2 regions of the Pseudoalteromonas sp. CO325X genome follow, and region 1 is predicted to be linked to the other one. Evidence: predicted binding sites of a transcription regulator. Region 1 holds the regulator's gene; the other holds the start of a gene.

Region 1 (4,217 bases):
TTTTTTCAAAGCTATGCTTTACCTTTACAAAGTCATTTTGAGTCCCGCGCAATGCCGCATAATAGGCGGCGATACCTTCGAGGGCATGGCGAAACTCCAGTAAATCAAACTGCGACTCTGGGTGCTTACTGATCAACTCAAACAGTGGATCACTTAAGCCCTCTTCCAATTGGTTCTTTACAAAGGTGCCACCACCTTGGCGGCGCGTCACCAACCCCTTGGCTTCGAGTTTTTGAATTGCCTCACGCAGCGATGGGCGCGATACTTCAAACTGCTTAGCCAGCTCACGCTCAGGCGGAAGCTTTTCCCCTGGCGCCAGCGATCCCTCAAGAATCATATTCTCAAGCTGGGCCAAGATCACGTCCGATAATTTCGCTGCTTTTACTTTCAATGACATCGTTGATTTATGCTTTGGGTAAATTGGTCATACCAAAAAGTGCGGTTAAGGTATCAAATTCACCGCAAGCTGTCAAAATTGACCCAGTTCACATCAATTTTTATTCAGCCAATTATGGTGGATATGCGCGCAAATTAAAGTAATTTACGCTTAGCGACAAATGGTCAGACCAGTAAGAAGAAAGGAAATAGATGCACAAAAAAGCCCCTATAGCAGAACTATAGGGGCTTTTAGCATGATATCGCTATTAGCCAATATCATGAAGTAACCGCCATGGTGGCTATTACTTATTCATGAAGTCGATGCCTTCTTGAATATCTTTATTCAAGGTGCCCAGCATGTCTTCTTTGGCTTGTTGTTCAAAGGCGCTTAGTTCACCGTAAGAAAGCAACTCTTCGACACCATTTTTACCAAGACGTACCGGCTGAGCGAAGAACTGTGCGTCTTCACCATTACCTTCAACATAGGCGTATTCAACAACCTCTTCACCTTGCATGCCTTTGACTAGTGACAAGCAGAAGCGCGCTGCAGCTGCGCCCATAGAAAGTGTAGCACTGCCGCCACCCGCTTTTGCTTCAACAACTTCGGTACCGGCGTTTTGGATACGCTTAGTTAGCGCCGCAACTTCCTCATCAGAGAAGCTCGCACCTTCTACTTGAGACAGTAGAGGTAGAATAGTAGTCCCTGAGTGACCACCAATTACTGGCACTTTCACGTCGTTCACGTTCAGGCCTTTTAGCTCAGCAATGAAAGTTTCAGCACGGATCACGTCAAGTGTTGTTACACCAAATACGCGTGCAGGGTCATAAGTGCCTGCTTTTTTGAATACTTCAGCAACGATTGGCACTGTGCCGTTGACCGGGTTAGTGATAACACCGACCATGGCTTTCGGGCAGTTTTTAACAATGCCCTCAGCTAGCGTCTGGACAATGCTGGCGTTTACATTAAACAAATCAGCGCGGTCCATGCCCGGCTTACGCGGCATACCCGCCGGGATTAAAACAATGTCACAACCGTTTAGTGCTGCGTCTAAGTCTTCTTTACCGAAGCCCTTTACATCAACCGCAGTTGGGATGTGTGATAGGTCAACAGCAACACCAGGAACCACAGGGGCTACGTCGTATAGAGCAAGCTCAGAACCAGCAGGAAGGCTATTTTTTAGTAGCAAAGAGAGCGCTTGACCGATACCACCGGCAGCACCTAAAACGGCAACTTTCATTTTAATTCTCCGTAAAATAACGAGATTGGGTTATCAAGATTTGGGTCATCTGACCTTTTGGTGGCCTTAAAGATAATGAAAAGCGCCGATAAAGACAAATTTATCCGCGTTATTTTGACGATAATCTCGACCATAGTCGTAAACTTCACTGTAAACCTCCGTGCCTTGGATGAAATAACCCCGGTTCTTGGGTAGAATGATAAGACTTTAAGCTACAAAGACCATTATTATGCACGCGCAAGAAAAACAAGAAGCCTTGGTAAAAGCCTTTAAAGCCCTCCTAAAAGAAGAAAATTTCGGCTCACAAGGAGAGATTGTTGATGCCCTAAAAGAACAAGGCTTCGATAACATCAGCCAAAGCAAAGTTTCGCGCATGCTCAGCAAGTTTGGTGCGGTGCGTACACGCAACGCCAAACAAGAAATGGTCTATTGCTTACCCGCAGAATTAGCCGTTCCCACTGCGAAGTCACCACTGCGCCAATTAGTACTGGATATTGTTCACAATGAGATGATGATCATCATCACCACCAGCCCAGGTGCAGCACAATTAATCGCGCGCTTGCTCGATTCTCTCGGTAAGGCCGATGGCGTGCTGGGAACCATTGCCGGAGACGACACCATTTTTATTGCCCCCGCCAAAGTCTCAGAAATTGATATTACTCTGGAGCGGGTGCGTAAGCTGTTTGAGAACGTGTAGCTAACGACTTTAAAAAGTCCACCGAGGGGGCAAAAAACGCTGAGCCCATGTCGGCCTGGGTAAAGTCCAGCCAAGCATCATAATGATGATGATCCCCTAACTGACTTTTCAGCATTTGCGTAAACGCGTCGCCACTGGCGGCGCAGGTCACCGACAACAAGCCTTGCTTGGTCATGGTGCCAAAGGGCATGCCTTGGTGCAGTAACAGCGGCTCGCCTTTTTCATCTTTCAACTCTGAGCGCGCCGCGTGACTGTTGGCATTAATCGGCATGAGCAGCTCGGCATCCAGACGAGTACGGCCAATCACCAACTCTTGTTCTTCGATGCTGAGCGCTTGCCAGGCATTTAGGTTGTGGGTAAAGCGCTGGACGTGCACATAACTACCTTTTACAAAATCATTGTCGGGTTCATTAATGAGGGCCGTGAGATTTTTTTGTCGTCCATGAGGCGTATCCGGAGCGTAAAGAAAGCCATTAAAATCACGGCCGTCTAAAAAGCGATAACAGGTGATCTCCTCGACAAGCTCGACATCACTGCCTAGCAGCTTCAATACTCGCTGGCCAAATAGATGATTGACATCTTCGCGGTCCGAGCGAATTTGTATAAACAAATCGAACGGCTGTGCTAGCACGTGATGGTCACGGTTGGGGATACTTGGAAAGCTCGCTAATTCTGCAGGCATGGCATCGGGGTGAAAGTGCGGCCAGTACTGCGCACCTATGGCGACAAAGCTGGAAACCATGGCCTCAGAGAAGCGATCATCGTATTCGCTTTGCAGGTCCACTAACTGTGCGAGCTTACTTTTAACTGCGTGATCATGGCCATCAAGGACATTGAGAAACAAGTGCAAGCCGTGCAAATTGGCCTGCGCGCACACACCGGATTGCGCTCTGGGCATTAAGTTACCATTCCTTTCGTTGTTATTGTTAGCAACGCCTATTACCGGCGCCAAGCCGCCCGCGCGGCTACATAAAGGCTATGAATTCGCGCTTAATCAGCGAAGAAATTCACAGAGTGTGGGGTAATTGTAAGCGATAGCTTCTGACTCGGCAAAAACTCTTGTTCAGCCTTAGCAGGAATTTCAACTTCTTGAGCAAACACGCTGACGCGATAAACGTATTCTGTGCCGACAAAACGCTGTGATAGTAACGTCACTTCACCGTGTTCATCACCAATCAACTGCATATCGTGGGGACGAACATACACTTGCCCCTTCCCCGATGATGGCAAAGGCTGTAAAGAGCGCACAATACCAAAGGGCGTTTGCACATGCTCGGCATCAACGATAGTGGCATCAATATACACACCAGTGCCTAAGAACTCTGCCACAACTTTAGAGTTAGGGTGCTGGAATAATTGTTTCGCCGTACCTTGCTGCGCAATTTGTCCGTTGTGCATGACCGCTAATGTGTCGGCAAAGGCAAATGCTTCTTCTTTAGAGTGGGTAACAAAAATAGCAGAGACGCGCTGGTCTTTAATAATGCGGCGAATGTCAGCGATTAGTTGAAAACGCACCTGATGATCAATATTCGAAAACGGCTCATCAAGTAGCAATAGACTAGGTTTGTATGCCAGCGCTCTCGCTATGGCAACACGTTGCTGTTGGCCGCCTGAAAGCTGGTGTGGATAACGCCCTCCACACTCATCTAGATGCACCAGTGCGAGCATTTCGGCTACCCGCTGCTGTTTGTTAGCTTTGCTCATGCCCTTTAAACCAAAGGCTATGTTTTGCGCCACGGTTAAGTGTGGAAACAGCGCGTAATCCTGAAACATCATGCCCATGTTGCGGTGCTGTGGGCTCACGCAATGCTGGTCACTACACAGTACCTCTTTCCCTAAGCGGATCACCCCTCGGTGCGGGCGTATAAGCCCAGCAATGGCTTTTAGTGTGGTTGTTTTGCCGC
Region 2 (4,217 bases), on a different contig from region 1:
CTAAGATCATCACCAGTTGAGCGACGGAAAAGTTGGCAATGCCGGTGGCATGCCAGAGATTTAATACTCCTTCCATACCCCCCCCTAAACCAATGCAATTAAGGCATCGCCAGCGCTCACGGAGTCACCTTCACGCACTAACACATCACTGACTTCACCGCCGTGCAATGCGCGCACTTCAGTTTCCATCTTCATCGCTTCCATGATCATAACCACATCACCTTCACTCACGTGCTGACCAGGTTTGACTAAAACCTTGAAGACATTGCCCGTTAACGGTGCATTCAGTGTTTCCCCGCCACTAATCGCAGCCGACTGCGGTGGGTTTTCACCTTCACCCTCAACAGCACGCACACTCTCCAACTCACCACCGGGGGCGACGACAACATCATAGGCCTGACCATCGACACTAATGCTATAACGCTCTGGCCCTTGCTTTGTCGGTGCCGCCTTGGCCACAGCCTTTGGCTGCTCCGGCTCGGCGCTGGGCGCTGGTTCGAAAGCATCAGGGTTATTTCGATTCGCTAAGAATTTTAAACCGATTTGCGGGAATAGTGCATAGGTTAAAACGTCATCAACCACCTCGTCTACTAACTCGAGGTTCTGCTCTTTCGCATGAGCATCTAGTTCCTCCGTCAGCTTGTCTAGCTCAGGCTCAATGAGGTCGGCTGGACGGCAACTAATTGCCTCTGCACCTTCTAAAACACGCTGTTGCAATTGGCTATCTACCGGTGCGGGTGTTGCTCCATACTCACCTTTAAGAACGCCTGCGGTTTCCTTAGTAATAGACTTGTAGCGCTCACCGGTAAGCACATTCAACACGGCTTGAGTGCCAACAATTTGTGAGGTGGGGGTGACCAAAGGTAAGTAACCTAAGTCTTTGCGGACTTTGGGGATTTCTTTGAGTACCTCGTCTAACTTATCGCCTGCGTTTTGCTCTTTTAACTGGTTTTCCATATTTGTGAGCATGCCACCGGGCACTTGCGCTAATAGGATGCGGCCATCAACACCTTTTAAGCTACCTTCAAATTGCGCATACTTCTTACGTACTTCCCTAAAATAAGCCGCAATTTCCTCGAGTAAGGTTTGGTCCAAACCGGTATCACGCGGGGTATCCTCGACAATAGCAACCAAGGTCTCGGTGGCGCTGTGACCATAGGTTTGACTCATACTAGAAACTGCCGTATCAAGCATATCAATGCCAGCATCAATGGCCTTTTGGTAGGTTGCTGTGCTTAGTCCTGTGGTCGCATGGCATTGCATAGCAATGGGTAAAGACACGGTTTCCTTTAAGCCACGGATCAGCTTATCGGCATCATAGGGCTTTAACAGCCCGGCCATATCTTTAATGCAAATAGAATGACAACCCATATCTTCAAGGCGCTTAGCCTGATCTAACCACATATCCAACGTGTGGACCGGTGAGACGGTGTAAGAGATAGTGCCTTGCGCATGGGCGCCAATATTTACAGCGGCTTTGATTGCCGTCTCTAAATTACGTACATCATTCATCGCATCAAAGATACGAAACACATCAACACCATTGGTGTGAGCGCGCTCGACAAACTTAGTCACAACATCGTCACTGTAATGACGATAGCCGAGTAAATTCTGACCACGCAGTAGCATCTGCTGTTTAGTATTAGGCATCGCCGCTTTCAGGGCACGGATACGATGCCAAGGGTCTTCACCTAAATAACGGATACAGGAGTCAAAGGTGGCCCCACCCCATGATTCCATTGACCAAAACCCAACCTGATCAAGCTTATCAGCGATCGGGAGCATATCCTCTAAGCGCATGCGTGTTGCTAATAAAGATTGATGCGCGTCTCGCAGTACTAATTCGGTAAGCTTTAATTTAGACATAATTGACCCTTATTATTGCTTCTTATACTGATGCACAGCCGCAGCAATAGCTGCAATATGCGCCTTTGAAGGGCGCTTACTGTGATGCGTGGTAGTGGCGCTAGCTTGTTGATTCGCTTGTTCTGTATCGGCAAAGATATATGACATTAGGCGTAAAGCGCCTATCAATATGAGTAGAAATACAAAGACCACCACCATACCGGTCGCCATAAGCCAAGCGGCTTCAATTAACAATGCTGTAATATCCATGCTCACCCCAGTGCAAATTTAGTTACTTTTTATTGATATTTAACCAACACCATATCAAAAAAAAAGAGAATGTCCACATAAGTGTAAATTGGTAATACCAATACTTATAACCTTGAATTTCTTGTTAGGAGACTTAAAAACCGCCAACAATGCCGTTAATTCAACTTTATAGATAATAAAAATAGCGGATATAAATAAAATCTATACGAGAAAAAATCATCTTCATTAGTCATCAATGATGGTGATAACATCAAAAAAGATAATTGGTCATACCAAGATTGATTTTACATTGTTTACGTTGAGGGTTTTGCTCTATTTTTTGACTCTAAGTCATTGGCAGGTTTGAACAAATCGGACTAAGCTTATGACGCTAAATAGGAACAACCGCAGTTTGATTGGCCCTGAAGTATTAGTCTTACTAATAACAAGGGAGAAAAACAATGTTAAAATCTAAACTGGCGCTGTCGCTACAAGTAGCGCTCGGCGTAGGTATTTCTTCATTCGTTATGCCTCAAGCACTCGCTGCGGGGGATGAAGAAGCCAAGGATATTGAGGTCATTGCCATCACAGGTAGTCGTATTCGCCAGCCCGGCGCTGTCTCAGCCAGCCCCATCACGTCCATTGGCGAGAAAGAGCTGCGCTTCCAACAAGAACCCGAAGTAGAGCAAATTCTTCGTACTCTACCATCCACTATTCCCGGTGACGGCAGTAACGTGAACAACGGCTCTGGTGGTGCAGCAACGTGAACAACGGCTCTGGTGGTGCAGCAACGGTCAACTTAAGAGGCTTGGGATCTCAGCGTTCATTGATACTGGTTAATGGCCGGCGAATGATCCCATACAACTACAACGGTTCGGTAGATACCTCGGTGATCCCTTCGGCGCTGGTAGAGCGCATCGATGTGGTTACTGGTGGTGCTTCGGCCGTTTATGGCTCTGATGCCATTGCTGGGGCGGTTAACTTTGTCCTTAAAGATAATTTTGAAGGGATAGCCTTAGACACCTCTCACCAGCAAACAGACGAAAGTGACGGCGATAAAAGTAATATATCGCTTACCATCGGTTCTAACCTCGCTGACGACAGAGGTAACGTCGTACTTTCATTGGACTGGATGAAGCGTGACCAAGTGCTCCTTGGCGATCGCCCGCTGGGTTTACTTGGTATCGAAACCGCATCAGGCGCCAACTATGAGCAATTCCTAAATGGTCAACCGCCCGTTCCAGCACCCTCTGAGTGTGAGGCCCCTAACTCAGTAGAAAGTGGTGGTTCTACAACGGCCATGCCCACACGCTTTGGTATTGTCGGAGCGGGGACCGCAGGCCAATTTAGAAATGATGGCACACTTGCTGCCGATACCTGTAGCGTGTTCAACTTCAACCCCTACAACTTCTATCAAACACCGTCCGAGCGCTATTCAGGTACGGCTCTCGCTCGTTACAACCTTACCGACGATCATGAAGTTTATTCATCACTCACTTACAGCTCGATCTCGGTAGATACACAGGTTGCCCCATCAGGCACATTTGGTGCGAGTTTCGAATTGCCACTGTTTAACCCATTAATTAGCGATCAAGCACAGCAATTTATGATTGATACGGGCAACAATGCGCTCGCTGATGGTCTCTTAAGTGACAGTAACTGGAATGATGTCAACGGCAATGGCGTCGTCGACTCTGAGGACTATTTAACTGTGCAGTTGCGTCGGCGTACACTCGAACTCGGCCCCCGTACAGAGCGCTATGACACCTCGTTGTTCCAGTTTGTCACTGGCGTGAAAGGTTATGTGTTTGACGACTGGGAGTATGATGTTAGTTTCCAATATGGTGAGTCCAACCGTACCACCGTACGCGGTGGCTACACCAACCTAACTAACATCCAAAATGCCCTTGAAACCGAAGACGGCGTCACCTGCTTAAACGGCGACCCAACTTGCGTACCCATCAACCTGTTTGGTGGCTTTGGCACCATTACCGATGAAATGGCCGGTTATGCTACAGCGATTGCATTACAGCAGCAAAAGTACAGCCAGCGTATCGCAACTGCGACCATCAATGGTCCGATTGAGTTTATTGAAGTGCCCGGCGCCGGCGCACCGCTATCAA

What was found. The regulator ArgR, encoded in region 1, controls arginine synthesis, uptake and breakdown. The targets are predictions, from matches to a motif close to ANTGAATANNTATTCANT.
Region 2: the regulator ArgR is predicted to act here: its motif matches at 2,125-2,142, upstream of EXT46_RS18085 (OadG family transporter subunit).

Annotation. Positions count from the first base shown of each region.
Region 1 is NZ_SGPG01000032.1:330,267-334,483, forward strand. Features, by position in the region: gene pdhR (pyruvate dehydrogenase complex transcriptional repressor PdhR) at 1-397, opposite strand, end outside; gene mdh (malate dehydrogenase) at 681-1,616, opposite strand; gene argR (transcriptional regulator ArgR) at 1,846-2,313, shown strand; gene EXT46_RS17035 (Dyp-type peroxidase) at 2,273-3,211, opposite strand; gene EXT46_RS17040 (ABC transporter ATP-binding protein) at 3,304-4,217, opposite strand, start outside.
Region 2 is NZ_SGPG01000034.1:76,428-80,644, reverse strand. Features, by position in the region: gene EXT46_RS18095 (sodium ion-translocating decarboxylase subunit beta) at 1-76, opposite strand, end outside; gene oadA (sodium-extruding oxaloacetate decarboxylase subunit alpha) at 85-1,866, opposite strand; gene EXT46_RS18085 (OadG family transporter subunit) at 1,879-2,115, opposite strand; gene EXT46_RS19065 (hypothetical protein) at 2,556-2,861, shown strand; gene EXT46_RS18080 (TonB-dependent receptor) at 2,858-4,217, shown strand, end outside.